DNA from 4 places in the Neorhizobium sp. T6_25 genome. Region 4 is predicted to be linked to each of the others. Evidence: riboswitches for the same ligand, from Rfam matches in the RefSeq annotation. Region 4 holds a riboswitch; each other region holds the start of a gene.
What was found. A riboswitch is a leader RNA that binds a small molecule or an ion and turns the genes downstream of it on or off. The one in region 4 is predicted to bind cobalamin.

Region 1: another riboswitch for cobalamin. It lies ahead of C5L10_RS09160 (aromatic ring-hydroxylating dioxygenase subunit alpha); the one in region 4 lies ahead of C5L10_RS16245 (CbtB-domain containing protein).
Region 2: another riboswitch for cobalamin. It lies ahead of C5L10_RS01820 (ABC transporter substrate-binding protein); the one in region 4 lies ahead of C5L10_RS16245 (CbtB-domain containing protein).
Region 3: another riboswitch for cobalamin. It lies ahead of bluB (5,6-dimethylbenzimidazole synthase); the one in region 4 lies ahead of C5L10_RS16245 (CbtB-domain containing protein).

What each region holds. Positions count from the first base shown of each region.
Region 1 is NZ_PVBL01000005.1:191,676-199,591, forward strand. Features, by position in the region: gene C5L10_RS09135 (DUF1217 domain-containing protein) at 1-2,011, shown strand, start outside; gene C5L10_RS09140 (winged helix-turn-helix domain-containing protein) at 2,028-2,408, opposite strand; gene C5L10_RS09145 (FAD-binding oxidoreductase) at 2,405-3,850, opposite strand; gene C5L10_RS09150 (L-threonylcarbamoyladenylate synthase) at 3,877-4,854, opposite strand; gene C5L10_RS09155 (DUF6656 family protein) at 4,888-5,502, opposite strand; cobalamin riboswitch at 5,668-5,899, shown strand; gene C5L10_RS09160 (aromatic ring-hydroxylating dioxygenase subunit alpha) at 6,002-7,246, shown strand; gene C5L10_RS09165 (BA14K family protein) at 7,346-7,768, shown strand.
Region 2 is NZ_PVBL01000001.1:404,149-412,064, forward strand. Features, by position in the region: gene aztD (zinc metallochaperone AztD) at 1-505, shown strand, start outside; cobalamin riboswitch at 712-906, shown strand; gene C5L10_RS01820 (ABC transporter substrate-binding protein) at 1,299-2,795, shown strand; gene C5L10_RS01825 (ABC transporter permease) at 2,805-3,719, shown strand; gene C5L10_RS01830 (ABC transporter permease) at 3,719-4,483, shown strand; gene C5L10_RS01835 (DUF3299 domain-containing protein) at 4,560-5,114, opposite strand; gene C5L10_RS01840 (GNAT family N-acetyltransferase) at 5,318-6,193, opposite strand; gene argE (acetylornithine deacetylase) at 6,473-7,606, shown strand; gene C5L10_RS01850 (glyoxylate/hydroxypyruvate reductase A) at 7,626-7,916, shown strand, end outside.
Region 3 is NZ_PVBL01000022.1:110,998-118,913, reverse strand. Features, by position in the region: gene C5L10_RS24510 (NAD+ synthase) at 1-1,642, shown strand, start outside; gene C5L10_RS24505 (TolB family protein) at 1,658-2,491, shown strand; cobalamin riboswitch at 2,519-2,704, shown strand; gene bluB (5,6-dimethylbenzimidazole synthase) at 2,785-3,471, shown strand; gene C5L10_RS24495 (hypothetical protein) at 3,472-4,164, opposite strand; gene C5L10_RS24490 (NADP-dependent malic enzyme) at 4,306-6,633, opposite strand; gene C5L10_RS24485 (UDP-2,3-diacylglucosamine diphosphatase) at 6,866-7,669, shown strand; gene C5L10_RS24480 (MFS transporter) at 7,779-7,916, shown strand, end outside.
Region 4 is NZ_PVBL01000010.1:166,970-174,885, forward strand. Features, by position in the region: gene cobN (cobaltochelatase subunit CobN) at 1-2,689, opposite strand, end outside; gene cobW (cobalamin biosynthesis protein CobW) at 2,708-3,745, opposite strand; gene C5L10_RS16240 (DUF1636 domain-containing protein) at 3,742-4,152, opposite strand; cobalamin riboswitch at 4,260-4,499, opposite strand; cobalamin riboswitch at 4,559-4,788, shown strand; gene C5L10_RS16245 (CbtB-domain containing protein) at 4,825-5,001, shown strand; gene C5L10_RS16250 (CbtA family protein) at 5,015-5,776, shown strand; gene cobO (cob(I)yrinic acid a,c-diamide adenosyltransferase) at 5,773-6,387, shown strand; gene C5L10_RS16260 (cobyric acid synthase) at 6,390-7,859, shown strand; gene cbiB (adenosylcobinamide-phosphate synthase CbiB) at 7,843-7,916, opposite strand, start outside.

The sequences.
Region 1 (7,916 bases), on a different contig from region 4:
GGTTAGCGATCCGGCCGATCCGACCAGCTTTTACAACACCGCCTACGGCCACACTCTCGACCAGCATAATGCGATGAAAACCGAGGACAGCGAGCTTGCCGAGCGGCTGAGCCTCAGCACCGGCATTCCCGCTCTGCAGGACTCGATCGCGCTTGGCCAGCAGAAGAAGACCGATCTCGAAACCCAGATCGCCGCCAAGCAGGATGAGTTGAACAATGGCGGCCCGGCAAGCCTCCAGGCTGAGATCGACGCCATGCAGGTGGAGTTGACCAAGACGGTGGAGGCGATCCAGAAGGACCAGACCACCCTCGCCACATCGCAGACGCGCTATACCGAACTGGATGGCAGGCTGGTGCCGATCGCCCAGACGGCCGAGCGGCGCGCTGAACTTGCAAAGCTCATCGCCGCCGGAGCGTCCGATGCGCCCTATCTCGGATTGATGAAATCGCTTGCCGAGGACTTCAACTTCAACGCGGACGGCTCGGTGCCGGCAGGCGGCGCGGTCACTCCCGAAAAGCTGCTGGAGATCGTCGGCGGCTTCTTCAACAAGCAGACCCGTATCACGCATGCCGAGGCGATGTTCAACCAGGAGCTCTTCGAGCAGGAGCTCAAGACGGCGGACAATGTCAGCGACTTCATCGACGACCCGCGACTTCTCAAATATATCAGGGTCGCCTTCAATCTCGACAAGGCCACGGTCGTGAAATCGACGATCGAACAGATCCTGACGAGCGACCTCTCCGATCCGGACAGCTATGCGAACCGCTTTGGGGATACCAATCCGGAATATCTGGATCTGGCGAAGGCCTTCAATTTCAATACCGACGGTACCGTCGCCGCCGGCCAGGCCCAGGACGAATTGCAGACCAGCTCCACCCGCAGCAACTACATGAGCCGCTGGGACGACAAGCAGGAAGCGGATCTCGACAAGGCCATCAAGTTCTACAAGCTCGACCTTGCCGCCGTGAAGACGCTTGACGACTTCCTGAGCAAGGACGCCCAGGACTCTTACGAGTTCGCTCTGGAGGCGGTTGGCCTCGACCCGGCGACCGTTTCGAAACTGACGATCAAAAGCGCCCTGAAAAGCGACCTTTCCGATCCGAACAGCTACATCTACAAGCTGAAGGACGAACGTTTTATCTCGCTTGCGAAGCTTTTCAATTTCGACAGCAAGGGCGGCGTCACGCGGCAGGTGCTGCTCCAGTCCAATGCGGCGATCACCAACGTCGCCAAGGACTATATCCTGCGCAAAAGCCGGTTCATGGAAGGCGACGAACTCAAGGCGGCCAGGGCGAAGGCCCAGACCGAGGCGAAATATTATACCGACGCGATGCAGCGTATCGGCAGCCGCGACGAGCTGCTCGCCGACCGCAAGACGCTCGACATTCTGCTGATCTCCAAGGGGATAGATCCTTCCACGGTCACCAACGACTTTTTGAAGGAGGCTTTCAACTCGGATCCCGCCGATCCCGAGAGCTTCGTCAATACCCAGACGGACAAGCGGTTTGCACAGATCGTCGGCACCTTCAATTTCGATGCCAAGGGCGAGATCGACCGCAGCTCGGCAGGCGAGGCTCAGAACGGTGGCGAAGTTGTCGCGACCCAGGACCTTTACGTCCGCCAGATGCTCGAAACCCAGCAGGGCGAGGAAAATCCGGGCGTCCGCCTCGCGCTTTATTTCGAGCGCATGTCCGACAGCATCACCGACCCTTACGTGATCCTCGGCGACGAGGCGCTGATGGAGTTCTTCCGGATCACCTTCAGCCTACCCCCGGAAATCGGCAACATGGATGTCGATCAGCAGGCCAAGATAGTCGAGAAAAAGCTCGATCTCGAGGACCTGGCCGATCCGGAAAAGGTGAAGAAATTGGTGCAGCGCTTCACGATCATGTACGATCTGGAGAACAGCGTGAATACGGCATCGGCGGTGAGCATCCTAAGCGGAGGCGGCGGCTCGGCGGGCATAAGCTCGGATACGCTGTGGGCATTGTCCCAGATCAGGATGAGCTGAGCGCGAACCGCTCTTCTCAGGCGTCGTCGCTCTTGTCGGCCGTCTCGAAGTGCGGATCGGCGTTCGATTCGAGCCAGTCGAGGTCTGCGCGCATGGCGTCGCGGCTTGCCTTTTCCATCCGCCGGTAGCGGGACAGCAGTTCCTGGCCGAATTCGGTCAGGCCCGCACCCCCGCCGCTTTTCCCGCCATGGCGGGTAAAGATCGCCGGCTCCTTGAACATCCGGTTGATTTCGTCTCCGAGCAGCCACGCCCGCCGGTAGGACATGCCGATCGAGGCGCCCGCCGCCCGGATCGAGCCGTGTTCGGCGATCAGTTCCAGAAGCTGCGCCTTGCCCGGACCGAGCCGCACGCCATTGTCGAGGTCGATTCGTATAGTGGTCTTCGACGGCTGGCTCATGGAATGACCACGACCTTGCCGGGGTTCATGATCCCGGCTGGATCGAACGCCTGCTTGATGCGCCGCATCAGGTCCATCTCGATCGGCGAGCGGATATGGGCAAGCTCGTCGCGCTTCAATTGACCGATGCCGTGTTCGGCCGAAATGGACCCACCGGCGGCGAGTACGATGCCGTGGACGATCGCGTTGATTTCCCGCCAGCGGCCGATGAAGGCTGCCTTGTCGGCGGCCATGTCGGCGCTGATCGGCTGCGAGATGTTGTAGTGGATGTTGCCGTCGCCGAGATGGCCGAAGGCGCAGACCCGGGCGCCCGGCATGGCTGCCAGCACCGCCTGCTCGGCTTCTGCCATGAAGGCTGGAATTTTCGAGACCGGCACCGACACGTCGTGCTTGATCGAGCCGCCTTCGGGTTTCTGCGCGTCCGACATGCTTTCGCGCATGTGCCAGAGCGCCTTCTGTTGCGCAACGGAGGAGGCAATCACGGCGTCACGGATGAGGCTGGCCTCGAAACCCTGTTCGAGCAGCGATTGCACCATGGAGCTGGCCGTCTCGGCGGAATCGGAGGTCGAGATGTCGATCAGCGCGTACCACGGATGCGGTTCGGAGAGCGGATCGCGCACGCCCTCTATATGCCGGGTGACGAATTCGATGCCGATGCGCGGCATCAGCTCGAAACCGGTCAGCGCCGTGCCGCAGAGGTTCGAGGCCCGCTCGAAGAGTTTTAACGCGTCTGCCGGCGAGTTGAGGCCGGCAAGTGCGACCTGATGCCCGACCGGCTGCGGAAAGAGTTTCAGCACTGCGCCGGTAATGATGCCGAGCGTGCCCTCCGCGCCGATGAACAGGTCGCGCAGGTCGTAACCGGTATTGTCCTTCTTGAGCCGGCGCAGGCCGTTCCAGATCTCGCCGGTTGGCAGCACCACTTCGAGCCCGAGGCAGAGCTGGCGAGTATTGCCATAGGCGAGCACGGCGGTGCCGCCGGCATTGGTGGAAAGATTGCCGCCGATGCGGCAGGATCCTTCCGAGCCGAGCGACAGCGGAAACAGTCGGTCGACGGCTTCTGCCGCCTTCTGCACGTCGGCGAGGATGGCGCCGGCATCGGCGACCAGCACGTTGGCGACCGGATCGACATCGCGGATGCGGTTCATCCGTTCGAGCGAGACGATCAGGTCGTTGCCGCCGGTACGCGGAGTTTGCCCCCCGACGAGGCCGGTATTGCCGGTTTGCGGCACGATCGGCGTGCCGGTCTCGCTTGCAAGCTTCAGGATCGCCGACACTTCCTCGACCGACCCTGGCTTCAGGAGCATAGGCGAAGAACCCTTGTAGAGCCCGCGGCCCTCGACGAGATGCTGCGCAAGATCGTTCGCGTCGCGCAGGACGTGGTTCTCACCGACGATCGCCGCGAAGCGGTCGAGAAGCTCTGGATTCGGCCCTGAAATGTCCATCGGCGTCTCCTCCTCTTTGTCCCGTCTTATTCCCGCGGGGCGGCCGCCCTCGCCAGCCGGTCATTGATCGCTTCCCCGAGCCCATGGTCGGGAATGGGCGTGACGGCGATGCTGGCGGCACCGGTGGCGTCGGCGCGCTTCAGGTAATCGAACAGATTTGCCGCCGCCTGCGCAAGGTCGCCGGACGGGCTCAGGTCAAAAACCGCCGCGGCGAGTTCCATTCCCTTCACCGGAGCGGAGCCGAGCCGAATCAACGCCTCGCCGGCCTCGACATGGTCGGCGTTGAGCCTCACCGCTGCACCGGGCGCATAATGAGAGGCCAGCATACCCGGAGCCTCGATGATCGCCGCCGGTCCCTCAGGCCGGATCACCGCAAGACCGGTTGCCGTCTCGATCTCTTCCGCGGCCACCCCGCCCGGTCTCAGCAGCCGGATCACGCCGTTCTCGACGCGGACGATGGTCGATTCGACACCGACCGGAGCCGCACCGCCGTCGATGATCAATGCCAGCTTCTCGCCCAGGTCGTCGGCCACGTGGCGCGCGCTGGTCGGGCTCACCTTGCCGGACGTGTTGGCGCTGGGGGCCGCGAGCGGTTTGCCGAAGGCGCGGATCAGATCGGAAGCGAAACCCTTGGGAAGCCGGATGCCGACCGTATCGAGCCCGGCCGTCGCCAGTGCATGGATGCCGCTTTCGGGCTTCAGGGGAAGGATTAGGGTGAGGGGCCCCGGCCAGAAGGCTTCGGCAAGCCTGCGCGAGATCGGATCGAAGTCGGCATAACGCTCGGCCATGTCGAGATCCGACATGTGGCAGATCAGCGGGTTGAAGCGCGGCCGGCCCTTGGTCTCGTAGATGCGGGTGATGGCGGCGGGATTGGTGGCGTCGGCCGCAAGTCCGTAGACCGTCTCGGTCGGGATCGCCACGGGAAGGCCGTCGCCAAGGACGGTGCAGGCTTGGGCAAGCGCACCGTCGTGATCCCGGGTGATGTCGATGATTTGAGCCGTCATATCCGCCCGTCAATAACGCGGACCCGGGCGTCTTCAAAGCTTTTTGATGATCTCGCGGAGCATTTCGTTGGAAGTGCCAAGCATCAGGACATTCTTGATGGCTTCCATCGGATCATTGGTCTGGAACAGAAGGCCGTTCTTGCGGATCGTGCGGTTGATCTGCAGCGGCTGACCCGCCTCGCGTTCGACAGCGACGGCAAAATACATGCGCGAATAGGCCGGGCTGATATGTTCGAAGAACGTCTCTTCCTCGCCGATCTTGGAGAAGAAGTTGGCGATATAGAACGACCAGCTTACCGGGCCGCCGCGTGGAAGAAACGTTCTTGCCGCGGTGACATGGCAATAGCCGAGATGCGGCCGTTCATCGAGCGTGTGGTGGAAGATGATCTTCGGAAACTTGATCGAGCGATGGAAGGAGTTGATCCGGTTGTGGCTCGTCTCGCCGGCCGCCTCGAGCCTTTTGCCCGTGCGCTCGGCGACTTCGTTATGGGTGAGATAGCGGCGCTCTTCCGGCAGCCAGATCGGATTGTAGCGGGCGATGCGCCCCGTCCGGAGAAATTCGGAATGGGAAGCAGTCTTCACCACCACCGGCGCCGGAGGCGGTGGTGGAGGAGCTTTGTAGTAACGGATCTTTCCCTTGGCCTGCACGGTGGCATCGCTCCCATTCACGCCGGGATTTTATGGCTTATCCCTTAATGACAGGTTTCGCTTTCGCGGGGCTGGAGTGTTGCATTTTGGGCCGTTTCGCCGCTGTCGCCAACGCGGTTGCCGATGTCGCAATGTCGCCTATGCGACACGCTCGCTCGATGATTATATCCGCCTCGATCTTGAGGTGCCGCCTGACTAGGGAAGGCGGAGAATTGGGAAGCCGGCAGGGGTCTTTAGAAACCCTAATCCGGCGCTGCCCCCGCAACGGTGGTGGAGCAACAAAGCTTGGTAGAGGCCACTGGGAAAGAGCCGAAAAGGCCGCCCGGGAAGGCGCCGAGCCCGTCCCGCAACGGACAGCTCCTGAGCCCGGAAACCAGCCTTGGGATCAAAAATGACGACCGGACGCGGCGGGCGTTCGGGACAGGGTGTTGGGGTGGGCCTTGAAGGCCGGCCGGCATTTCCATGTCCTTCCGCTGTCCACATTGACGAGGAAGATAATATGGAAATTCGCAATCAGGCCCTGCGGCAGCTCAAGAACCGTCGTGAAGGCTTCAGCCTCGAACAACCCTTCTATACCGATCCCGCCTATTTCAAGCTCGATCTGGAAATGATCTGGTATCGCGACTGGCTGTTCGTCGGGCATGATTGCGAGCTGCCGAAGGCGGGAGCCTATTTCACCCTGCAGATCGGCGATTATCCGGTCGTCGTCGTGCGCGGCCGCGACAACCAGATTCGGGCGCTGCACAATACCTGCCGCCATCGCGGCAGCCGCGTCTGCACCAAGGAGCATGGCTCGGCGGTCCGGCTCGTCTGTCCCTACCATCAATGGACCTACGAGCTGGACGGCTCGCTTCTGGTCGGCCGCCAGATGGGCCAGGACTTCGACAAGACCCAGTTCAGCATGAAGAAGGTCCATTGCGAAAGCGTGGCGGGCTTTATCTTCATCTGCCTTGCCAACGAGGCGCCGGATTTCGCGCCGGTTCGTGCGGCGATCGAGCCCTATATGGCCCCGCATCGCCTCTCGGAAGCCAAGGTCGCGCACCAGTCGACGATTATCGAGAAGGGCAACTGGAAGCTCGTCTGGGAAAACAACCGCGAGTGCTACCACTGCGCCGCCAACCACCCGGAGCTCTGCCGCACCTATCCGGAATCGCCGACTGCGACCGGCGTCCAGGGTGCCAAGGACGATCCGGTCATCGCCGCCCATTGGCAGCGTTGCGAGGAGGCCGGGTTGCCGAGCGAGTTCCGCATGGACGAGACCGGCCAGTTCCGCGTCGCGCGCATGCCGCTGATCGAGGATGCCGAGAGTTATACGATGAGCGGCCGCAACGCCGTGCAGCGCAAACTCTCCGAGGACGTGACGATCAACTCGATCGGCACCATGCTGCTCTTCCACTATCCGAGCAGCTGGAACCACATTCTCGGCGACCATGCGATCTCGTTCCGCGTCACCCCGCTCGGGCCGGAGGAAACGGCGGTCACCACAAAATGGCTGGTTCACAAGGATGCGGTCGAGGGCGTCGACTACAATCTCGAAGAACTGACCCATGTCTGGAACATGACCAACGACCAGGACCGCCAGATCGTCGAGGAAAACGCCTTCGGCATCCGCTCGCCCGCTTATGAGCCGGGTCCCTATTCGCCACATCACGAAGGCGGAGTCATGCAGTTCGTCGAATGGTATTCGAACTTCATGGTCAACCGGCTGCAGGGCGATCAGGCGCAACTTTCGATCGTCGCCTGATCGCCAATTCGTGATCCGCGCCAGGTGCCCCGCCCGGAACGGAATCTCACATCCGCCGTTGTTTTCTCATTGAAAATCAGAATGAGGAAAACGCCTAAGATGAATGCTCTTCGTTTGCGCCTGACGGCAGTGGCAGTCGCCGTCGCGACCATGTTCGCCGGTGTCGTCCCTGTACAGGCAGTTCAGATGCCGGCGCCCCCGGCCGGCCTTTCGGCCGCCGGCGATATCACCAACGTCCAGTACCGTCGCGACTTCCGGCGTGACCGCTATGGCTGGTATCGCGGCCACCGCGGTTATCGCGATCGCCGGCCCGGCTACCGTTATTACAACGGGTTCTGGTTCCCGCTCGCCGCCTTCGGCGCCGGTGCCATCATCGGTGGCGCCATACAGGCCGACCGGGGCGGTTATTCGAGCCGTCACGTCGCCTGGTGTGAAAGCCGCTATCGCAGCTATCGCGCCTGGGACGATACCTATTCGCCGCGCGCCGGCGTGCGGGCACGCTGCATCTCGCCTTACAGGTAAGCAAGCGTTGACCATCCCTCCGCCAAGCCCGGTCGCGGCATATGCCGCGGCCGGGCTTGCTTCGTCGCGGCGCACGTTAATTGCGCATTCAGGATGAACTTCCTAAGGTCGCGGCAAAATTGAAATCCACTGCATACTGAAATAATTG
Region 2 (7,916 bases), on a different contig from region 4:
CGGCATTGATGGTCCGAAGCTGGAAATGCTCGCTTACCCGACAGACCTGCCAAAGGGCAGCACCGGGACCTTGCTTGGTGGCAAGGCGATGCAGTTCTTCCTCGGCAACTACGGCGAGGACAAAATCGTCCTGATCGATCCGGACGCCGAGGAGCACTTCCGGCTGATCGCCCTGCCTACCCGCCGCGTCGATTTCCTGCTGGATCCGGCAACGCCGCGCAATGCCTACATCCTGACCGAGGACGGCGATCTTCATGTGCTGGACGTGATCAAGGGCGAGATCGCTCGCAAGGCCAAGGTCACCGAGCCCTACAGCAAGGACGGCCATTGGCGTGATCCGCGGCCGCGTCTTGCCGTTGCGGACGGCCATATCGTCATTACCGATCCGCGGCACTCGCTGGTTCGCGTCGTCGATACGGAGAGCCTGAAGGAGGTCCGGACGATTCCCGTCGAAGGAAAACCCTTTACGATCGTTGCCGTCGGCGGCTCCGGAGCATCGCATTGACGCGGTAGCGTTTGGGTCCGGAATTCCCACGGCAGTTCCGGACCAGGATCCGTTCAGGAGATGACGATGCAGCAGCCGGCGCCTGATCGACAGCCTGTCTTCCTGCCTGACCTTTGGCGAATCTTCCGGATCCTTTTCGCACCTTGGGAACGACGAGCCGCGTGATGCGGCATGAAGCGGCGCCGTTGACAGTCGGCAGAGGGAGTGTAAGTTCGCGGCGTCAAGGTTCTTCCATCTCGCGATGGAAGCTAAGAGGGAATCCGGTCAAAACCGGAGCTGTCCCGCAACTGTGAGCGGTGAGCCGTTCGCCCAACATGTCACTGGCAGCCAATGCCGGGAAGACGGGCGATGACGGCTTTGACCCGCGAGCCAGGAGACCTGCCTGACGATAGAAGTTCCGTGGTCGGGGTGTGCCACAGGAATGACGGTTCGTCGGGCCATCGTGCCTGCCGCAACCTTCATTTTTGCTGCTCCTCCTTGAGTGAGACGAAGGCAGTGAAAACACAGGGATTATCTTCCCAGCACGTATCCGGGCGCGCCGTCCTCCTGATCGGCAAATCCGCCTTTGCGGCATCACCGCATCTGGAAATGCAGCGGCTCGCGGAGCTTGCGGCCGGCATGACCGGGGCCGGAACGGTGCGCTTCGCCTTTACCGAACAGGGAACCCCCTCGCTGCGCCAAGCGGTCCAATCTGGTCGCTTAGCTGCCGCATCGTCGAGGACTTCGCCTATCATCCAACAGGCCGCAAGCAGCGGCTTCGCACCCCATCCGAACAGAACAAGAGGAGAGACAATTGAGGTCGCAGACTTTATCGCGCCTGGCCGCCGCCTGGCTCACCGCCACAACCTTTGCCACCGCAGGCACCGTCTTCGCAGGCGAGCCGCTTCGCGTCGGTGCCACCTACATCACCAGCGGCACGGACCCGGCCAAGGGCTCGAACGGCTGGGCGCTGGTCAGCCATGGCGTCGGCGAGAATCTCTTCACCGTCGATCGGGACGGCAAGCTCGTGCCGGAGCTGGCCGCGAAGGCGGAGCGCATCGCAGACCTGACCTGGACCGTGACCCTGAAACCAGGCCGCCGGTTCTCCGATGGCACGCCTGTCACCGCCAGGGCACTGGCAGCCGGTTTCGATACCACGTTCGCCATCAACAAGGCGACGCTCGCGACCGGCGGCAAGCTGACCTTCGAGGCGGTCGACGACCTGACGCTGAAGGTGACGACCGAAAAGCCGGTGCCGTTCATTCAGGCGCTCTTCGCCGAATGGCCGCTGATTGCCTACAAACCCGCCGAGGCCGGCAATGCCGTCTTCAGTGGTCCTTACCGGATCTCCGCCTTCAAGACGGATGCCTCGATCACGCTGGAGCCCAACGTGCATTTCGCTGGCGCCGATGAGCGTTCGCCGGTCAATTTCCGCAAGTTCGGTGATGCCCAGACCCTGACGCTGGCGCTGGAAGCAGGCGAACTCGACATGGCCTTCGGCTTGCCGTCGGAGGTCGTTACCCGGCTCAAGACAAATCCGGACCTGACGATCAAGTCGTTCCCGGTCGGATACCAGTATCTTGCTTTCTTCAACACCGCCCGGCCGCTGATGGCTGACGTGAAGGTACGCCGGGCGATCGATCTGGCCTTCGACCGCAAGGAGCTTGCAGCCGCGATCAACGGCGGCGAACCCGCGACCGGTGCCTATGCCGCCTATTTCCCCTTTGCCGGCAGGCAGGCCCGTCCGACCGATCTTGCCAGGGCCGGCGCGCTGCTCGACGAAGCCGGCTGGGCAAGAGGCAGCGGCGGCATGCGCGAAAAGGACGGCATGCCGCTGCGCCTGCTGGTCATCACCTACCCGCAGCGCCCCGATCTCGTCACCATGCTGCCGGTGGTCAAGGCGGAACTCGTCAAGATCGGCATCGCGGTCGATACGCAGGTGGTGGAGAACATCCAGCAGGTCGCTTCGGCCGGCGACTTCGACATTGCGCTCTGGGCGCAGCATACGGCCCCGAGCGGCGACGCCGCCTTTTTCCTGAACTCGATGCTGAGAAGCCGCGCTTCGCTGAACTATGCGAAATATGCCTCGCCGGATTTCGATGCGATCCTCGACCGATTTGCTTCCGAGGGCGATCCGGCAAAGCGGGTGGCGATCGCGCTGGATGCCCAGCAGAAGATCTTCGCCGATGCGCCCGCCTCCTTCCTGGTATCGCCCGTGTGGTATGTCGGCCTGTCGAAGCGGCTGAAGAACTACGAGCCGTGGGGATCCGACTATCACGTCCTGCGCGCCGATATCGGCGAGACGGAGTAGGGCCACGTGATGCGACTGGCCCGGTTCGGCATACAATCGATAACAGGGTTGCTGGCGGTTTGGCTCGCCTCTTTCTCGGTCATCACCTTGATGCCGGCCGATCCCGTCGCGATCGCCATTCGCGTCTGGAGCCTGCCGGCGACGGAAGAAACCGTCGCCGCGCTGAGGGCGGAGTGGGGGCTCGATCGGCCGTTGCCGGTCAGGTATCTGCATTGGCTGGCGGATTTCCTCGGCGGCGACTGGGGCCGCTCCTTCCGGACCGGAGAGCCCGTAACTGCCGAGTTCGCCGAGCGGTTGCCGGTCTCGTTGACGCTCGGTCTCGCCGGCCTGGCACTGGCGATCGGGCTGGCAATTCCGCTCGGGTTCTTCTCGGCAGCCTATCCGGGGGGTATTGCGGATCGGATGAGCCGGGCTCTGTCGGTCTTCGTCCAGGCGGTGCCTGCCTTCTGGCTGGGCCTTGTTCTTCTCTGGGTGCTCGGCGTGCAGCTGCGCTGGCTCAGACCCTTCGCCAATGATTGGACCGCGATCGTCCTGCCCGTCCTGCTGATCGCGCTGCATTCCGTTGCTGTTCTCTCCCGCGTCTATCGGCGCGACTTGAAGGAGACCGCCGGGCAGCCGCATTTCCGCACGGCACTTGCCAAGGGCCTGTCGGAAAAGCAGGCGCTCTGGGGGCATGGCCACCGCAGCGCGCTCTATACTCTCTTGTCGGCAGTCCGTTCCGAAGCGGGCTGGGTGATCGGCAGCACCGCGACCATGGAAATCCTCTTCGGCCTTGCCGGCATCAGCCAGTTCCTGGTGCAGAGCATCGCGGCACGCGACCAGATGGTGCTGCAGGCCTATGTCATGGTCATTGCGATCTGGATGCTTGTGATGAATGCCGGCGCCAATCTGGCCATGCGCCTTCTCGATCCGCGTCTCGCCTGATGCCCCGGCTGATCATGCTCGCGGCGCTCGCCGTTTGTCTCTGTGCCGGCGGCTTTTGGCAGCCATATGATCCCGATGCGGTGGACATGCTTGCCCGTCATTCCGGCATGACCGCCAGCCATCTGCTCGGTACCGATCATCTCGGTCGCGATCTTCTGTCCCGGATCATGGCCGGCGGGTGGCGGACGGCCTGCGTCGTCCTCTCGGTCGGTGCCATAGGCTTTTTGTTTGGTACCCTGCTGGGCACCACCGCCTCCGTCCTTGGCGGCTGGCGCGAAACGGTGATCCTGCGCTTTTGCGAGTTCTTCGTCATGGTGCCGACGCTCATCGTCGCCCTAACGGCGGCCGCGATTTTCGGCCTGTCGCCGCTCAGTGCCGGACTGGCGCTGGGCCTGGCCGGCATCGGTCCGCATGCCCTGCTTGCGCATTCGCTCAGTCAGCGGGTGCTTGGCCGGCCGTTCATCCTGGCGGCGAGGAGCCTGGGCGTTGGACCCTTGCGGATGATCGCCCGGCATCTACTGCCCAACACCCTGCCCCTGATGTTCGCCTATGTCGGCAACCAGGCGGGACTTGCGGCGGTCGCCTATGCCTCGCTCGCCTTCATCGGTCTCGGGGCCGACCCCTCCAAGCCGGATTGGGGATCGATGCTCTTTGAGTACCGCATGTTCATTTTCGACCACCCAATGCTGATGATCTGGCCAGGCGTCGCGATCGCCCTGGTCACCGTCTTGCTCAACGGTTTTTTTGATAATGATCGAGCGTGACGCTGGCCGAAGGCCCGGCTTTCACACCCACCAGGGAGAATGGAGGACCCTGCCGCCGTCAGCGGTGGCGGCTCACCTATCGCGCAAGAACCCCGAGTGGCGAGATGGTCTTCAGGTCCGGGTCCACCAAGCCCGTCGCCTTCGCCACCTGGGCCTGGCTCATGCTGTAGCCGTAGTCGAGGACGCGGACCCCGTCCATGATGAAGAGTTGGGTCTTGTCCAAACCGGGCCGCAGATTTCCCGTCACGGTGACGACCTCATAGACTCGCGAGAGGTGGAACGGCTCGGCAGCGACCACATGCACCAATTGGTTCGGCGGCGGCGCAGCGCTGTGGCTGCAGGCTCCCGCCCAGGGGACCAGCATGAACTCGTAGACGTTCTCGCCGTCCTGATCGACCGGCAGGATGAACCCCGTCAGCTCCACCGTACGGGCTTCGTCACGCCAGGCAAGCGTTTCCCCTTGAGGCCGGCTGGACGCCATGCCCGGCAGGGCAGCATCCAACCTCGATTGATCCGCAGGCCGCAGGGCGCTCCAAAGAACCGGCTGAGCACCGGCAAAGACGCCGGATGCCGGACAAACCGTCCCGATCATCATCGTCGTGAATTTCAGGAGGAAAAGCGCGCGCCTCATCTGCATCTCCGTTCACAGGGCGTTCCCCAGCCGACAGGCCGCCGCCGCTGTCCCGGATGTTAGCTCTATTTCTCGATTGAGGTCAAAGCCAGGATGGGAGAGATTGCTTCTCGGCCTTCGCTCAAACTCTGGCTACGGTCACTGGAGTGGGTGGCTTCGAATTCCATACCACTTCGTCTGTGGGAGCCGCCACAGACGAAGGCTCATCCCAGGGAATGCGAAGCCAGGGCATAAACCCTCGCATTGCCATTTTGTCCGGCGCCGTAGCCGGCTGCCTCCTCGGTCACCATCGTCGTCAGGGTGGCGTAGATGCTAAGCCCGCACTGCTGGACGAGCGCGGCAAACGGGCCGCTATCGAAATGTGTATCTACGCGCAGGAACCCGTCGGCATGGGCGGCAATATGCGGGTGGGTCACCGTGATGGCGTCCTCGTCGTTGCCGGCGACCACCGGCCCGACCACATGCCCCCGCCCAAAGCGCCGGCGCATCGAAAACGCGCGCATCCGCTCTCCCTGGTAAAGACCGTAGCAGATCGAACTCTCGAACAATCGCAGGAGATGCAGGCCTCGATCAGCACCGAAGGCAGGAGCATCGACGGCGATCACCGTGTCGAGATCGCCGCGGTCCAGCCGCCTCAAAACAAGCCCCTTCTCCAGAGGCGGAAGCGCCATCGGGGCTATCGCTGTGCCCTGATACTGATAAACCGTCTGCTTCGGCTTCAATCCCAACGAAGCATAAAGCCGCTGGGCTTCCCGCGTCGAGTTGAGACGAATGCGGTTGCGGCCGCACTCCGTCATGATCCGATTCATCAGCCACCTGGCCGCGCCGTTGGTCTGCAGCCTCGGAGAGGTAATCAGCATCCCGAACGTGGCAAAGCCGTCGCCATGGGGAAACCACATGCCCGAGGCTCCCACGCGGCCGATCTCGTCAAGCGCGACGTATCCTTTCCCGATGTCGAGCAGATGCTGCCAGTCGGCTGCCCTGTGGGGCCAGCCCACCGAGATCGACAAAGCCTGCAGCTTGGAGATTTCGACACTCGAGATATCCGCAAAGCGCATCTCGAAATTATCGACATTCAAGGTTCCTGGTAATTCACTATCCATCATTGTCCAGCCGAGATCGTATATCCTCCTGAGGTGAACCGCTCGGATATCCCGGCAGTCACGTTAGTCGAGATCCCGCGAAACATTTCACTGCTGAAGCGAAACCGAACACAAGATTTGACCGTATCGCGTCCACTTTCGGCAGCCATTGGTTTCTTCTGCCTCTAACCTTGCCTGCCAGGATTGGTTCGCATGCTCTGCAAAAGCAAGGTGTGGCGGCCACGAGGTCATGGCTTTGAGAGGCGGGAACAGTCGATGCGCGCTTTGGACATCCTGGAGAAGCTGGTCGGCTTTGCCTCGGTCGTCGGCACGCCCAACGGCAATATCGTCGAATGGATTGCGGACTATCTCAAATCCTTCGGGATCGCCGCGCATATCCTGCCGGGGCCTGAAGGCGACCGGGCCAATCTTTTTGCCACGATCGGTCCTGCCGGCCAGCCGGGCTACATCCTGTCCGGCCATATGGACGTGGTCCCGGCCACCGAGGCCGGTTGGGGCAGCGATCCCTTTTCGTTGAGGAACGAAAAAGGCCGGCTCTACGGACGCGGAACAAGCGATATGAAAGGGTTCTTGTCGGCCGCTCTGGCAGCCGTGCCCGCGCTTCTCGCAAGTCCGCTCTGCCGCCCGATCCACCTTGCCTTTTCCTACGACGAGGAAGCCGGTTGCCGGGGCGTGCCGCATATTCTTGCCCGGTTGCAGGACCTGTGTGCCCCGCCGCTGGGTGCGATCATCGGGGAGCCGAGCGGAATGCGTGCCATTCTGGCTCATAAGGGAAAGGCGGCAGCCCGGGTGACGATCAAGGGCCGTTCGGGCCACTCCTCCCGGCCGGATCTCGGCCTCAACGCGATCCATGCCATGACGGACGTGCAGCAGGCTGCGGTTGCCGCGGCCGTCGATCTTTCCCGCGGACCGTTCGAGGCAGAATTCGAGCCACCCTATTCCTCTCTGTCGATCGGTACGATCCGTGGCGGTCAGGCGGTCAACATCGTTCCCGAAATCTGCAGCCTTGAACTGGAGGCCCGCGCCATCTCTTCGGTAGATCCCGAAGCGCTGCTTGCCCCGGTGCGGGCGGTTGCCGAAGCCTTGGCGATGAAGGGCTTCGACGTCGACTGGCAGGTTCTCAGCGCCTATCCGGCGCTGCTGCTGGCGCCAACCTCTCCCCTCGCCGGTCTCTTGCAAGATCTGACGGGGATCGAGCCGCTGGCGGCTGTCAGCTACGGGACGGAGGCGGGTCTCTACCAGCGCGCCGGCGTTGATGCGATCATCTGCGGGCCTGGCGACATTGCCCGCGCCCATAAACCCAATGAGTTCATTCTGGCGAGCGAACTCGACGACTGCCAGGCCATGCTTGAAGCACTTGGTCGGCATTGCCGTGCGGAACTCCAATGAGCAGGAACGTATCCGGACCATGACATTCCTCTTCAATTCCGATGCGGCCCGCGGCCGGATTTTCCAGGATGCGTTTGCTCGGGAAATCCCGGACCTGCCATTCTCCATGGATCCGGCGACGGTGGATCCCGAACGGGTGCGCTATCTCATGACCTGGACAGTGCCGGAAAATCTGGCGCGTTACCGCAATCTCGAAGTGCTGTTTTCGACCGGCGCCGGTATCGACCAGTTCCGGGCCGCCAGCGTGCCTGACGACGTGAAGATCGTGCGCATGGTCGAAGAAGGCATCGTGCGGATGATGCAGGAATAT
Region 3 (7,916 bases), on a different contig from region 4:
CGCCGTCGCCCAACTCAACCCGACCGTCGGCGATATCGCCGGCAATCTGGCGCTGGCCCGAGAAGCCCGAAAGGATGCCGCCCGCGAAGAGGCGGATCTCATCCTGTTCACCGAGCTCTTCCTGTCCGGTTATCCGCCGGAAGACCTCGTCCTGAAACCGGCTTTCCTCAACGCCTGCCTGAAGGCGGTGGAGGAGCTTGCGGCCGATACGGCAGACGGCGGCCCCGGCGTCATCATCGGCTTCCCGCGTCAGGGCGCGGAAGGCCGGCACAATTCGATCGCCGTGCTCGACGGCGGCAAGGTGATCGCGGTGCGCGACAAGATCGACCTGCCGAACTATGGCGAGTTCGACGAGAAGCGGGTCTTCATCGCCGGAGAGATGCCAGGCCCCGTCAATTTCCGCGGCGTCCGGCTCGGCATCCCGATCTGCGAGGATATCTGGGGCGATCTCGGCGTCTGCGAGACGCTCTCGGAAAGCGGGGCGGAAATCCTGCTCGTGCCGAACGGTTCGCCCTATTATCGCGGCAAGGTGGATATCCGCCATCAGGTCGTTCTGAAGCAGGTGATTGAGACCGGCCTGCCGATGGTCTATGCCGCCCAGCTCGGCGGTCAGGACGAACTGGTCTTCGACGGCGCAAGCTTCGGCTTCAACACCGACAAGTCGCTTGCCTTCCAGATGAGCCAGTTCGAGCCGGCCGTCGCCGTCACCGAATGGAGACGGATTGGCGAGACCTGGCATTGCGCCCGCGGGCCGATGGCCCGCATTCCGGAAAAGGAGGAGGCGGATTATCGCGCCTGCCTCCTGGGGTTTCGAGATTACGTCAACAAGAACGGCTTCAAGTCGGTCGTGCTCGGCCTGTCGGGCGGCATCGACAGCGCCATCTGCGCGGCGATCGCCGTCGATGCGCTGGGCGAGGAGAGGGTGCGCACGGTGATGCTGCCTTACCGCTATACGTCAGAGGATTCGCTGAAGGACGCGGCCGATTGCGCCAAGGCGCTCGGCTGCCGCTACGATATCGTGCAGATCGCCGAGCCGGTGGACGGTTTTTCGTCGGCGCTGGCGGAGCTGTTCGAAGGAACCGACGAGGGCATCACCGAGGAAAACCTCCAGAGCCGCGCGCGCGGCACGATCCTGATGGCGATCTCCAACAAGTTCGGTTCGATGGTGGTAACGACCGGCAACAAGTCGGAAATGTCGGTCGGCTACGCGACCCTCTACGGCGACATGAATGGCGGCTTCAACCCGATCAAGGATCTCTACAAGATGCAGGTCTATGCGCTGGCCGCCTGGCGCAACCAACACCTGCCGCCGACAGCTCTCGGCCCCAGCGGCGAGGTGATCCCGAAGAACATCATCTCCAAGGCTCCGTCCGCGGAACTCAGACCCAACCAGACCGACCAGGATTCGCTGCCGCCCTATCCGGTGCTCGACGATATCCTCGAATGCCTGGTCGAGTTGGAAATGGGGACCGAGGAGATCGTTGCCCGCGGCCACGACATCGCAACCGTTCACCGGATCGAGCACCTGCTCTATCTCGCTGAATACAAGCGGCGCCAGTCGGCACCGGGCGTCAAGATCACCAAGAAGAACTTCGGCCGCGATCGGCGTTATCCGATCACCAACCGGTTCCGCGATCGGTAGGAGAGGATCATGGCCCTGCGCAGCTCGGTCGAGATCTTCAATATCCGGACGAGGACGATGCGGGTGGTCTGGCAGACGGAAGCTCTGTTCGAGGCGCCCAACTGGTCGCCCGACGGGCGTTACCTGATGCTCAACAGCGAGGGCCTGATCTATCGTCTGTCACCGGAGGGTGATGACGGGCCTGAACTGGTCGATACCGGCTTTGCCCGCCAATGCAACAACGACCACGGCATTTCGCCGGACGGTTCGCTGATCGCCATCTCCGACAAGGTGGAGTTCGGCAAGTCGGCGATCTATGTGCTTTCCGCCGCCGGTGGCGGCGTGCCGAGGCTGGTGACCCGGAACCTGCCGTCCTACTGGCATGGCTGGTCGCCTGACGGAAAAAGCTTCGCCTATTGCGGCATCCGCGGCGACGAGTTCGACATCTATACGATCGGCATCGAAGGTGGCGCAGAGACGCGGCTGACATTCGGCGAGGGCCGCAATGACGGGCCGGACTATTCGCCGGATGGGAAATGGATCTATTTCAATTCCAGTCGCAGCGGGCTGACGCAGATCTGGCGCGTTCCGGCCGCCGGCGGCATGGCCGAGCGGATCACCGACGGCGGTTACGGCGACTGGTTTCCGCATCCGTCACCGAAGGGTGACAAGCTCGTCTTTGTCTCCTACGATGCCGATGTCTTCGATCACCCGCGCGATCTCGACGTCCGCATCAGGCTGATGGACATGGACGGCGGCAATGTCGAAACGCTTTTCGAGCTCTTCGGCGGGCAGGGCACGATGAACTCGCCGAATTGGTCGCCTGATGGCGATGAGTTTGCCTATGTGCGCTATTTTCCCGTCGCATGAGCGCCTTGCGCCGAGGATGGCGTGAGGGCATAACCGATCCCGTCAGGTGCCGGCGACAAGCCGGAGAATCGGGAATCCGGGGTGGAACCGGAACGTGCCCAACGCTGTGAGGTGGATGCTCGGCCGCAGGATAAGCCACTGGGAAACCGGGAAGGCGGCGGTTGAGGCGGATGAAGCCAAGTCAGAAGACCGGCCTGACACGATAGACCGACCCCGCGCGGACGGCGGAAAGGTTTCGGACCTCTCCTTGCTTCTGAAAGGCAAGGGAGCAACGGCATTGTTGGGGACAAACGATGCAACCTGATCCTTTCGCGCATGCCTTGCTGCCTGCCGGTGAATTTTCGAAGGCCGAGCGTGCGGCCGTCTACAGGGCGATCGAGACGCGCCGCGACGTGCGCGACCAGTTCTTGCCCGATCCGCTGCCGGACGACCTGGTAAAGCGGCTGCTGGGCGCCGCGCATTCGGCACCCTCGGTCGGCTTCATGCAGCCCTGGAACTTCATCCTCATCCGCGATCCGGCGCTGCGGGAGGCGGCTCGTGCCGCCTTTTCGCGCGCCAATGACGAAGCCGTGGAGATGTTTCCGGAGGAGAGCCGCGACCTTTATCGCAGCCTCAAGCTCGAAGGCATCGTCAAGGCGCCGCTCTCGATCTGCGTCACCTGCGATCCGGATCGTGCCGGCCCGGTGGTGCTCGGCCGCACCCACAATCCGCGCATGGACGTCTATTCGACGGTCTGCGCCGTGCAGAACCTGTGGCTTGCGGCAAGGGCCGAGGGCGTCGGTGTCGGTTGGGTCAGCATTTTTCGCGAGGAGGACGTGCGTGCGCTGCTGGGCGTTCCCGACCGCGTCGAGATCGTCGCGTGGCTATGCCTCGGTTATGTCGATCAACTCTATGCCGAGCCGGAATTGGCGCTCAAGGGCTGGCGCCAGCGGTTGGCGCTGGAGGAGCTGATCTTTCAGGATCGCTGGGATAACCGTTGATCACTGCTGCGGCTGCGGTCCTGCCGATTTCGGATTGCTGAGGTCGATATCCGCTTCGGGCAGGAAAGCCGGCCCGACGGTGCGCACCTTCTTGTTTGGATCGTATGGCCGCTCCTGCGGCGGTGGAGCGGGCGGCTGGACCGCGGCCTGCGGCTTTTGCGGGCGGGTCTGCAGCTTGGTGATCCCGGAATAGGGCTGCTCTTCTCTCGGAAGTTCGATGCCCGGCACCTTTCGGCGGTCATCGACAACAGGCGGCAGCGGCTCGAAGGAGGGGATGCAGCGCTGTTCGCGAATGGCGGCGAGAATGGCATTCCGCTCTTCCGAGGGCAGGATCATCTGCCGCGAACTGTTCCGTTCCGCCGCCAGCGCGTCGCGGCTCTGTTCCATTCTTTCCAGCGCATCCCGCATCTGGCCGCAGACCTCGGCATTCGGGCCACCCAGAACCACCACGCTGCCATTGCCGCAGCCGGCGCGGCGCATGTCGACCCGCAATTCCCGGATATCGGCATTGTATTCGCCAAGCTGCTGGGCGTAGCTGCGCGCTGCAGACGTGTTGCCGATGATCTGCGGGCTGTTTCCAAGTTTCCGGTAAAGGGCTGCACAAACGGCAGGGTCCCCCGCCAGCGCTGCGGCAGGCAGAAGCAAGAGCGGTATGGTCAGCAGGCCGCGAAGCGGTATTGGCAATTCCGGCATCCTCTCCAAATGGGAGATGGCATCATGGAACGTGCCGGTTGATAATCTCATAAAGCCGCGATCACCGCACGGTGAAATCGATCCCAAGCGCCGTTCGAGCCCCGAACGGCGCTCGCGCCAAAGCATGAGAAGATTGGCAACTCAGGATAGAATCTGCAGATTTGGCTGCGAGGCTTCCACGACGGCGAGCGCCGCCATGTTCACCACGCCGCGAGACGTCACCGAGGACGACAGGATATGCGCCGGCTGGGCCGCCCCGAGAAGAATCGGGCCGACATGCAGTGCGTCCGTGAGGTTGCGGACCAGACCGAGCGAGATGTTTGCCGCATCGAGATTCGGGAAAACCAGCAGGTTGGCTTCGCCGGTCAGCGAACTGTCCGGCATGGCCCGCTTGCGCAGCGTTTCCGACAATGCCGAGCCACCCTGCATTTCGCCGTCCACTTCCAGCTCCGGCGCCCGCTGGCGGACCAGCTTCAGGGCAGCCCGCATCTTCTGGGCGCTTTCGGAATCGCGCGAGCCGAAGTTCGAGTGGCAGATCAGCGCAGCCTTCGGGGCTATGCCGAACCGGCGGATTTCCTCTGCCGCCAGAATGGTGATCTCGGCGATCTCCTGCGCGGATGGGTTGTAGTTGACGAACGTGTCGGTGAAGAACATCGCGCCGCGCTGGGAGATGACCAGGCTGAGGCCCGAGAAGGCGCAGACACCCGGCCGCTTGCCGATGATCTGGTTTACGTCGCTGAGATGCTTGTCGTAACGGCCCTCGACGCCGCAGATCAGCGCGTCCGCATCACCGCGCTTGACCGCCAGTGCACCGATTACCGTATTGTTGGTGCGCACGATGGTGCGTGCCGCTTCCGGATTGATACCTTCGCGACCGACCAGGGTGAAATATTCATCGACATAGTCCCGATAGCGCGGATCGTCTTCCGGGTTGACCACCGCGAAATCCACATTCGGCCGGATACGGATGCCGAAACGCGCCAGTCGCGCCTCGATGACCGAAGGACGGCCGATCAGGATCGGGGTTGCCGTCTTTTCCTCCAGCAGAACCTGCGCGGCGCGCAATACGCGTTCGTCCTCGCCCTCGGCGAAGATCACGCGGTTCTTTTCGGAAACCTTGGCGGCGCTGAAGATCGGCTTCATGACGAAACCAGAGCGCCAGACGAAGCGGTTCAGCTGGTCGAGATAGGCCTCGAAATCCTGGATCGGCCGCGCGGCGACGCCGGTCTCGGCCGCTGCCTTTGCGACCGCAGGCGCAATGCGCAGGATGAGGCGTGGATCGAAGGGCGAGGGGATCAGATAGTCTGCGCCAAAAATCGGCGACTCGCCGGAATAAGCGCGTGCCGCGACGTCGGAGACTTCCTCGCGGGCAAGCGCCGCGATCGCCTTGACCGCCGCCATCTTCATTTCCTCGTTGATCGTCCGGGCGCCACAATCGAGCGCGCCGCGGAAGATGTAGGGGAAGCACAGCACGTTGTTGACCTGGTTCGGGAAGTCCGAACGGCCGGTGCAGATCATCGCGTCGGGACGGGCGGCGCGGGCAAGCTCGGGCATGATTTCCGGCGTCGGATTGGCAAGCGCCATGATCAGGGGCTTTTCGGCCATCTGTGCCAGGAGTTCGGGCTTCAGTACACCCGCGGCGGACAGACCGAGAAACACGTCGGCACCGCCGATGCTGTCGGCAAGCACACGCTTGTCTGACTTCTGGGTGTAGATTTCCTTCCACTCGTCCATCAGCGTATTGCGCCCGTCATAGACGAGGCCTTCGATGTCGTGGACCCAGATATTTTCTTTCTTCGCGCCGAGCGAAACGAGGAGATGCAGGCAGGCGAGTGCTGCGGCACCTGCGCCCGAGGTCACGATTTTTACGTCGGCGATGTTCTTGCCGGCGAGTTCCAGCCCGTTCAGGACTGCGGCGGCGACGATGATCGCCGTGCCGTGCTGGTCGTCGTGGAAGACCGGGATGTTCATCTTTTCGCGCAGCCGGCGTTCGACTTCGAAACATTCCGGAGACTTGATGTCTTCGAGGTTGATGCCGCCGAAGGTCGGCTCGAGCGCCGAAACGGTTGAGACCATCGCCTCGATGCCGGGCGCGTCGATCTCGATGTCGAACACATCGATGCCGGCGAACTTCTTGAAGAGGACGGCCTTGCCTTCCATGACCGGCTTGGAGGCCAGCGGACCGATATTGCCGAGCCCAAGCACGGCCGAACCGTTGGAGACGACAGCGACGAGGTTGGCGCGGGCGGTATAGTCCGCGGCCAAGTCCGGGTTGTCGCGGATCGCCAGACATGGGGCTGCAACGCCCGGAGAATAGGCAAGGGCCAGATCGCGCTGGTTGCCGAGCGGCTTGGTCGCCTGGATCTCCAGCTTGCCGGGCCGCGGATAGCGGTGGAAGAACAGCGCCTGCTCGTCGAGATCGCCGCTGACCGGCATGGCCGGCGACTTCGGTTTATCCTGCGCGTTCATGTTTCCTCCTGGCTTGCTTGTTCTGTCTTTGAGGGGTCGAAAGGAGAAACCCCTCATTACATCAAACGACCCAAAGCAACAGCAGCTAATTTGCGGTCATGGCGGAAATTGGAACAGCGTCGATCAGGCGTCGAAACGGACCTTTCCCAGCCCCTGTCATCATCCTGAAACACGAGTCTGGTTTTGAAGCCAACAGAAGCGGCAGCGAAAGGACGACTTCGTGACCGGTGAGATGGATACAAGACATTTCAGAACGCTCTTCATTTCGGACGTTCATCTGGGCTCCAAGGCAGCCCGAACGGACTTCCTCCTGGATTTCCTGCGTTATCATGAAGCGGATACCATTTTCCTGGTCGGCGACATCGTCGACGGCTGGCGGCTGAAGCGCAACTGGTATTGGCCGCAGGGCTGCAACGACGTGGTCCAGAAGCTGTTGCGCAAGGCGCGCAAGGGCACCCGCATCGTCTACATCCCCGGCAACCACGACGAATTCCTGCGTTCCTTCCCGGGCACGCATTTCGGCGGCATCGAAGTCGCCGAGCGCGAAATCTACGAAATGGCCGACGGCAAGAAATACCTGGTCCTGCATGGCGACGAGTTCGACGTCGTGGTCCGCAACGCCCGCCTGCTCGCCTATCTCGGCGACTGGGCCTATGACGCGGCGATCGTCATCAATATCGGGCTCGCCGCCATCCGCCGCCGCCTCGGCATGCCATACTGGTCCTTCTCCGCCTGGGCCAAGCTGCAGGTCAAGCACGCGGTCAATTTCATCGGCGAGTTCCAGCGGGTCGTCGCCGACGAAGCCCGCCGCAACAATGTCGATGGCGTCATCTGCGGCCATATCCATCACGCCGTCATGGAGGACATCGACGGCATCCACTACGTCAATACCGGCGACTGGGTGGAGAGCTGCACGGCGATCGCCGAGAATTTCGACGGCACGCTGGAATTGATTTCCTGGCAGAACATGGCCGCCACGGCGGAAATCAAGTCCTTGCCGGCGCCGCAATCCATCGAGGACATGCGGGCCGCCTGAGCGGCCTGCAACAGATGGACGGGCCTGCCAGAGGGCTATATCTTGCCATAGGCAGGCACAAGGGTGTGTGTTAGGTAAGCTGAAACTTCAGCAACCCACCCGTGAAATCGTGATTCCCTCAAATACGGCGCAGACAGCGCCCCGGTTCTTCCAGTTGCGCTGTGCGATCGCCTATGGGGCGCCGCTCGGGGTGAACGGAGTGATTCTGCCCTATCTGCCCGTCTGGCTCGACGGGCTTGCCTTTACC
Region 4 (7,916 bases):
AGAGGCGGCCCAGTTCCTCGCGTTCCGCCCAGGTTCCGCCTGCGAGCTTTTCCTCGATGCCGGAGCCGTAGGTGCCCGGTGCCGAACCGAAGATGCGGGACGGTACGTGCCCGAGCGTTTGTGTCTCTTCGGCGAGAGGATTGTCGCCCGGCGCTTCCTCGCGGCTGGCAATGGCGCGCATCGCGGCGTCGAGCAGGGCGATCAGGGCGGGAAACATGTCGCGGAACAGGCCGGAGATCCTGAGCGTCACGTCGATGCGCGGGCGGCCGAGCGCTGCCGGCGGCAGGACTTCGATACCGGTGACACGGCCTGTCGCCATATCCTGCACGGGTCTCGCCCCCATCAGCGCCAGAACCTGGGCGACTTCCTCGCCGCCACTGCGCAGGGACGCGCTGCCCCAGAGGTCGAAGACGAGGCTTTTCGGCCAGTCGCCGTGATCCTGGAGATAACGCCGCAGGATTTCGTCGGCCGCACGCTTGCCGAGTTCGAAGGCGGTCGGCGTCGGCAGCGTGCGCGGATCGCTGGCGAACAGGTTGCGGCCGGTCGGCATCACGTCGCGGCGGCCGCGGGCCGGGGCACCGGATGGGCCTGGGCGGATGTGCTTGCCGTCGAGAGCGTCGAGAAGTGCCTGTCGTTCGGTCTCGGCGCTTTGGACGCGCAGCGTATCGTCATCGCCGGGCGCCACCTGCCCGAAAACGTGCTGGCCGTCCTTGATCGAAAAATCCTTGAGATCGCAGAGAAATGCGTCGATGCGGGTCAGCGCCGCATCCGGATCGTCACTGTTCGAAACGCCGGCCTCGCCGGCCAGTCCGGTGTCGCGGGCGGTTTCGACGATCAGCTTGGCCAGCCGGTCGCGGCGGCGGCGATCGAGGCCGTCGGCCTGCGCATATTCGTCGACCAGCAGTTCCAGCTTCTTCTGTTCGTCGGAAAGACCGGCGCCGGCCAGGACCGGCGGCAGATGGCCGATGGTGACAGCAGCGATCCGCCGTTTGGCGACCGCCGCCTCGCCCGGATTGGAGACGATGAAGGGATAGATGACCGGCAGGCCGCGGGTAACGATCTCCGGAAAACAATCCTTCGACAGCGCCACGGTCTTGCCTGGCAGCCATTCGAGTGTCCCATGCGCGCCGACATGGACGATCGCATGCGCGCCGAGCGTTTCGCGCATCCATTGGCCGAAGGCGATCAGCGCGTGGCGCGGGGGGAGGTCCGGGCTGTGATAGTCGGCGCGGCGATCGGCATTGCGGCCGCGATCGGGCGCGAGCGCGACGGTGATATTGCCGAAGCTCGCGGCGCGGAAACGGAAAGCGCCGTCCCTGAGGTCTTCATCGGCTTCGGGCTCGCCCCACGCCGCCTCTGCAACGGGTAGGGGATCGTAGGCGGAGCGTGCGTGGCCGGCGGATTTGGCACTTAGGCGGTCCAGGAGATCACGCGGAGTCTCGGGGATGTCTGAAACACCGTAGCCGGCTACCGATAGTTCGTGCAGTATCCCGATCACGCTCTGCGGCACGTCCAGACCCACGGCATAACCGGTACGGCCCGGTGCGCTCGGGTAGTCCGGCATAAGGATGACGATCTTGCGCTCGGGCCGTGGCGTGGTTTTCAGCCGGAGGAAGGCGGCGATACGCTCGACGACCTGTTCGATCCGGTCCGGTTCCGGCTGGTTGACGAGGTTGGCGGAGCTTTCGCCTGCCTTGAAGGAGATCGCGCCGGCCAGGATGCGTCCGTCGAGCTCCGGCAGGACGACGTGCATGGCGAGGTCGGCAGGGTTGAGGCCGCGCCGGTTCTCGGCCCAGCCATCGCGGTGGGTCGTGGCGACAACGATCTGGAAGACCGGCACGCCGGTGCGGTCGAAAATCGTTTCGCCTTTGCCATCCGTACCGCTGGCAAAGGCGGTGGCGGAAAGGATGGCCGCGGATTTCAGGTCCGAGACCGCCTGTTCGACGAAGGCCAGTGCATCTGGCTCCTTCAGACCCCCGACGAAGATCGGCACAGGTGCAAAACCGCGCTTTTTCAGCGCTTCGAACAGCGCGTCGATCGGCGCCGCGTCATTCGCAAGCAGCATGGAGCGATAGAACAGGATCGGCAAGCGCGGCGCGTCCGGCGCAAAACGGGCCAGCAGGTCGTTGGCCTCGACGATGCCTGTTCCGGGTGCGTAATAGCCGGCCTTCGGCACCGGGGCTGCCTGCGGCAGCGTTTCCGTTTTGCCCTCGGCCAGCGTCGTCAGCAACCTCGCGAGAAGCCGCATGTTGGCCGGCCCGCCTTCGCGGAAGCAGCTCAGGATGCCGGCGATCCGGTCTTCCGAAACGGTCGAGGCCGTGATCAGTCGTTCGTCGCGGATGCTGCATTCGCCGGGCAGCAGCGCCAGCGCGATCTTTTTCCGCTTCGCCATGCGCGAAAGTTCCTCGACGCCATAAGCCCAGCGATCGTAACCGCCGAGAATGCGCACCAGGATGATCTTGGCATGGGCCGCTGTCTTCTCGATCCAGAGATCGACGGACATCGGATGGCGGAGATCGGAGAGGCTGGTCAGCCGCAGGCTCGGCAGATTCGAACCCCAGACGGCGGAAAGGCCGTTCAGGTCGCTGCCGGAAAAGGACAGCACCACCACATCGGCCGGCGACTGATTGAGGTCGACCGGTTCGATGAGGTCGTCAAGCGACGACGATGTGGTGGCGAGTATGTGCATCCTTCCCTCGGGGCCTTCTTACGCGGCCAGCATCCTTTCGATCGCGGCGCGGTCGATGCCTTTTTCGCCGATCACGACAAGGCGGCTTGTCCGCGCTTCGCCGGGTGCCCAGGCGCGGTCGAAATAATGGTTCACGCGCGATCCTACCGCCTGAACCTGCAGGCGCATCGGCTTGTTCGCGACTTCCACGAAGCCTTTTATACGCAGCACGTTTCCGGCCTCCGCCGTGGCGGAGATGCGGGCGGCGAGCTGTTCGGCATCCGTGACTGTGGCCAGATCGACGACGAAGCTGTCGAAATCGTCGTGATCGTGGTCGAGTTCGTCGTCATGGTGCGTCTTGCGGTTCTCGATATCGTCCTCGACGGCAAGGCCGAGGCCGATCAGCACGGCCGGATCGATGGCGCCGTTGGCGGCCGAGACGATCTTCACGGCACGCGGCAGATGCGCGGACACGCGATCCCTGGCGGTCGCGAGGCCGGCGGCATCCAGGAGGTCGCTCTTGGTGAGCACGATCATGTCGGCGCAAGCCACCTGGTCCTCGAACACTTCCTCGACCGGATCGTCATGGTCGATCGAACCGTCCGCGTCGCGCTGCGCTTCCAGCGCCTCGTGATCGTCGGCGACGCGGCCTTCGGCGAGTGCCAGTCCGTCGACCACGGCAATCACCGCGTCGACGGTCACTCGGGCTTTAACGTCAGGCCACTGGAAGGCCTGGACGAGGGGCTTCGGCAGCGCGAGGCCGGAGGTCTCGATGAGAATGTGATCGACGCGAGGTTCGATCGCCAGGATCCGGTCGATCGCCGGCACGAAATCGTCCGCCACGGTGCAGCAGATGCAGCCGTTGGCAAGCTCGATGATGTTGTCTTCCGGGCAGCTTTCGATGCCGCAGCCCTTCAGGACGTCTCCGTCGATGCCCACATCGCCGAATTCGTTGACGATGATCGCCAGCCGCTTGCCCTTCAAGTTTTCGATCAGGTTGCGGATCAGCGTGGTCTTGCCGGCGCCTAAGAACCCGGTAACGACGGTGCAGGGAACGCGGTCGAACGAAACGCTCATGATGGCATGTCCTCGTGGTGATGAAAGGGTGGAATACGGGCCGTCATGCCCTTGCCGCGCAGGCAGGTCGGGCGGCCGCGAAGGGGAAGGAAGCCGCGTTCGTCCTCGGCCAGCATCATCGCGCCGGTGACGATATCCTCGACATTGTCGAGCGACAGGTGGCCGAAGACATAGGACCAGCCGCTCTTGTGATTAAACGCGGCACTCGGGCTTTTTTCGCAATTGGCAAGGCAGGTGACCGGCTTTACCGCGAGCGGCTTGCCGCTTGCTGCCTCGCGCAGCGCCGCGATCAGTGCGATGCCCGGCCGGATTTCGCCGTCGGACGCATCACGGCAATTGGTGCAGACGAAAATCGTCACATCTGCCGGGCCGGCGGTTGCCGGATCATCTGGTCGGTGGTCACTCATCGGTCAGCCGCGTTCCCGCCGGGGTCGAAAAAATCGGGGCGCGGAGCAGAAGGTCGAAATCCCTCTGCGGTGATCGAGAAACTTCCTCCGGAGCACCCCGCCCGGTGAAGCAAAATTAATCGGACGGCAGGTCTCCTGGCTCGCGGGTCATCGCCATTTGCCCGCCTTCCCAGGATACCGTTGGCCGGATTTCCCAGTGGCTTGACGGCCAAATGGCCGTTTTAGGCAATGGCTCGCCGCCTACAGTTGCGGGGGCAGCCGCGGCATTGATCCTGAAAAGGGATCGCACCGCATTCTCTCTTAGCCCTCCCCGTTGCCGGAAAGGGACCATCTCTCTTCAACTAAGCCCGGTCGCAGGCCCATGTCAATGCGTCGCAAAGGCGATTGCCGTCACGCCGAATTCGTCTATAGTGACCGAGCCTATGGTGCCCGAAAGGGTTTTAGAGGGAATGCGGTGCGACGGATTTCTGCCGTCCAACCCGCGGCTGCCCCCGCAACTGTAAGCGGAAAGTCTTCGACCAAAACGGCCGTCCGGCCGTCAAGCCACTGGGAAATCCGGCCAACGGTATCCTGGGAAGGCGGGAGAAGGCGTCCGATCCGCGAGCCAGGAGACCTGCCAGAGGCGGCAAAGAACGTGAACGGCCCTCGGGTGGAGGGCGAAAGGACGAGACCATGGTTACGAATTCTGCTGCAGCTGCAGTCAGCCTCTCCGCTTCGAAAATCATTCCCCTCAGCATGACGGCCTTGCTCGGCCTGTTCATCGTCGGCTTTGTCGGCTTCTCGCATCTGGAAGTCGTCCATAACGCCGCGCATGACACGCGCCACTCGCTCGCCTTCCCCTGCCACTGAGGAGTTCTCCCCAATGTCGTTGTTTCGCAACATCGTCTTCACGGCGGTGATCGCCGGGCTTTTGTCCGGACTGCTGCTGACCGTGATGCAGAGCTTCTCCACCGTGCCGCTGATCCTGCAGGCGGAAGTGTTCGAGAATGCCGCGCCCGAGGCGGGCCACAGCCATGATGCTGCACCGGCCGCAGGTGCCACGGCATCCGCCGCCGAGCATCACCACGGTGAGGAAGCCTGGGCTCCCGCCGATGGCTTCGAGCGTTTCATCTATACTGCTGCCGCCGACATGCTGTCGGCTATCGGTTTTGCACTTGTCCTCGTTGCCGCCTCGGAAGCGTTCAGCGGCTTCAAGGGCTGGCGCGGCGGCCTGATGTTCGGCATTGCCGGCTTCCTCGCCGTCATTCTCGCGCCCGGCCTCGGCCTGCCGCCGGAACTGCCCGGCATGCCGGCTGCGGAACTCGGCCCGCGCCAGATCTGGTGGGTCTCGACGGCGGTCTGCACGGCAGTGGGTCTCGGCCTGCTCGCCTATACCCGCTCGGCCGTGTTCGCAGCGCTTGCGATCGTGCTGCTGATCGCCCCGCATCTGGTCGGCGCGCCGCTGCCGCCAAGCCATGAAACGGCGGTCCCGATGGATCTCCATGCCCGCTTCGTCAACGCCGTCTATGCCACCAACCTGGTGTTCTGGGCGGTGCTCGGCGCGCTTGCCGGGGTCGTCCGCGAAAAGTTCCGCGCTGGCGAGGAAGCTTCTGCCGGATCTCCGGCGAAGCTTGTTTCCCGGTGAAGGAGATCGACGAGGCGTCCGTCGAGCGCCACCGCGCCAAGATGGCGAACCGCAAGGCGGTTCAGGATGCGGAAGTGGCCGAGAAGACCCAGGAAAAGGGTCTTCTCATCGTCCATACTGGGCCCGGCAAGGGCAAATCCACAGCCGCTTTCGGCCTGGCGCTGCGCATGCTCGGCAACAACCGCCGGGTCGGCGTCGTGCAGTTCATCAAGGGCGCCTGGTCGACCGGGGAGCAGCCGGCCCTTGCCGTCTTCGGCGACCGCGTCGTCTGGCATACGATGGGCGAAGGTTTCACCTGGGAGACCCAGGACCTGAAGCGCGACGTCGCCGCGGCGGAAAAGGCCTGGGAAAAGGCACTCGAGCTGATGGCGGACGAGACGATCGGGCTCGTCATCCTCGACGAACTCAACATCGCGCTTCGTTATGACTATCTCGATCTGGACAAGATCGTCGCCGCGCTACAGGCACGGCGGCCGGATCTGCATGTGGTCGTCACCGGCCGCAACGCCAAGCCGGCGCTGATCGAGGCCGCCGACATGGTGACCGAGATGTCGCTGGTCAAGCATCACTTCAAGGCGGGCGTGAAGGCCCAGGCCGGCATCGAGTTTTAGCCATGGTTGGGTCCAAGCCAGCTCGGGCGCTGATGTTTCAGGGAACGGGCTCGGATGTGGGCAAGTCGCTGGTCGTGGCCGGGCTTGCCCGCGCCTTCGTGGCTCGCGGCCTGAAGATCATGCCGTTCAAGCCGCAGAACATGTCGAACAATGCCGCGGTCACCGCGGATGGCGGCGAAATCGGCCGGGCGCAGGCGTTGCAGGCGCGCGCCGCCGGCGCGCCGCTCAGCGTCCACATGAACCCCGTGCTCCTGAAGCCGCAGAGCGAGGTCGGGGCGCAGGTGGTGGTGCAAGGCAGGGTCGAAGGCAATGCCAAGGCCGCCGAGTATCAGATGCTCAAGCGGACACTGATGCCGCGGGTCCTGGAAAGCTTCGATATCCTTCGCGACCAGGCCGATCTCGTCCTGGTCGAAGGCGCCGGCAGCGCCTCAGAAATCAATCTTCGCCACAACGACATCGCCAATATGGGGTTTGCCCGGGCCGCTGACGTGCCGGTGGTGCTGATCGGCGATATCGACCGCGGCGGGGTGATTGCCAGCCTTGCCGGCACCAGGCTGGTGCTCGATCCCGACGATGCGGCGATGATCCGGGGTTTTATCGTCAATCGTTTTCGCGGCGACCCAGACTTGTTCGCCGACGGCATGCGAATGATCGGGGAACTCACCGGCTGGCATTCGGTCGGGCTGTTGCCGCATTTTGCCGACGCGGCCCGGCTGCCGGCCGAAGATGCGCTTGGCCTCAATGCACCGTCAGTGCGAAAGGCCGGTGCGAAGATCAGGATCGCGGTGCCGATCCTGCCGCATATCTCCAATTTCGACGATCTCGACCCGCTGGAAGCGGAGCCGGATGTCGATCTCATCCGGGTTCGGCCGGGACAGGCCATTCCCGGCGATTGCGATCTCGTGCTGCTGGTTGGTTCGAAGGCGACGATATCCGATATGCGGGCGCTGAAGGCGGCCGGTTTCGACGTCGATATCGCCGCCCATGTCCGTCGCGGCGGTCGGGTGCTTGGCCTGTGCGGCGGGTACCAGATGCTTGGAAAAACCATTTCCGATCCGGACGGAACCGAAGGGCCGCCCGGCTCGATCGACGGGCTGGGCTTGCTGGATGTGGAGACCGTTCTTTCCGGCGATAAACGGCTGGAGGCCGTCTCAGGCGAAAGCTTCGACGGAATTTCCCTGTCCGGCTATGAAATGCATATCGGGCGGACGTCGGGCGTGGATTGCCAATGCCCGTTCTCAATCGTCGGCGGCAACCCGGAAGGCGCGATATCGGCGGATGGCCGCGTCTGGGGCACCTATCTTCACGGTCTGTTTTCCGACGATCGGCAGCGGTCGGCCTGGCTGACGAGGCTCGGAGGCTCTACCTCCGGCCTCGATTACGAGGCAGGCGTGGACGCGGTGCTCGACCGGCTGGCCGGCCATATGGAAAAGCATCTCGATCTCGATGGGCTGCTCAAACTTGCCAGATGATCCATGCCAAGAGGCCGAAAAGGCCGATCAGCAGTGCGTCGGCGACGCGGGCGAGTT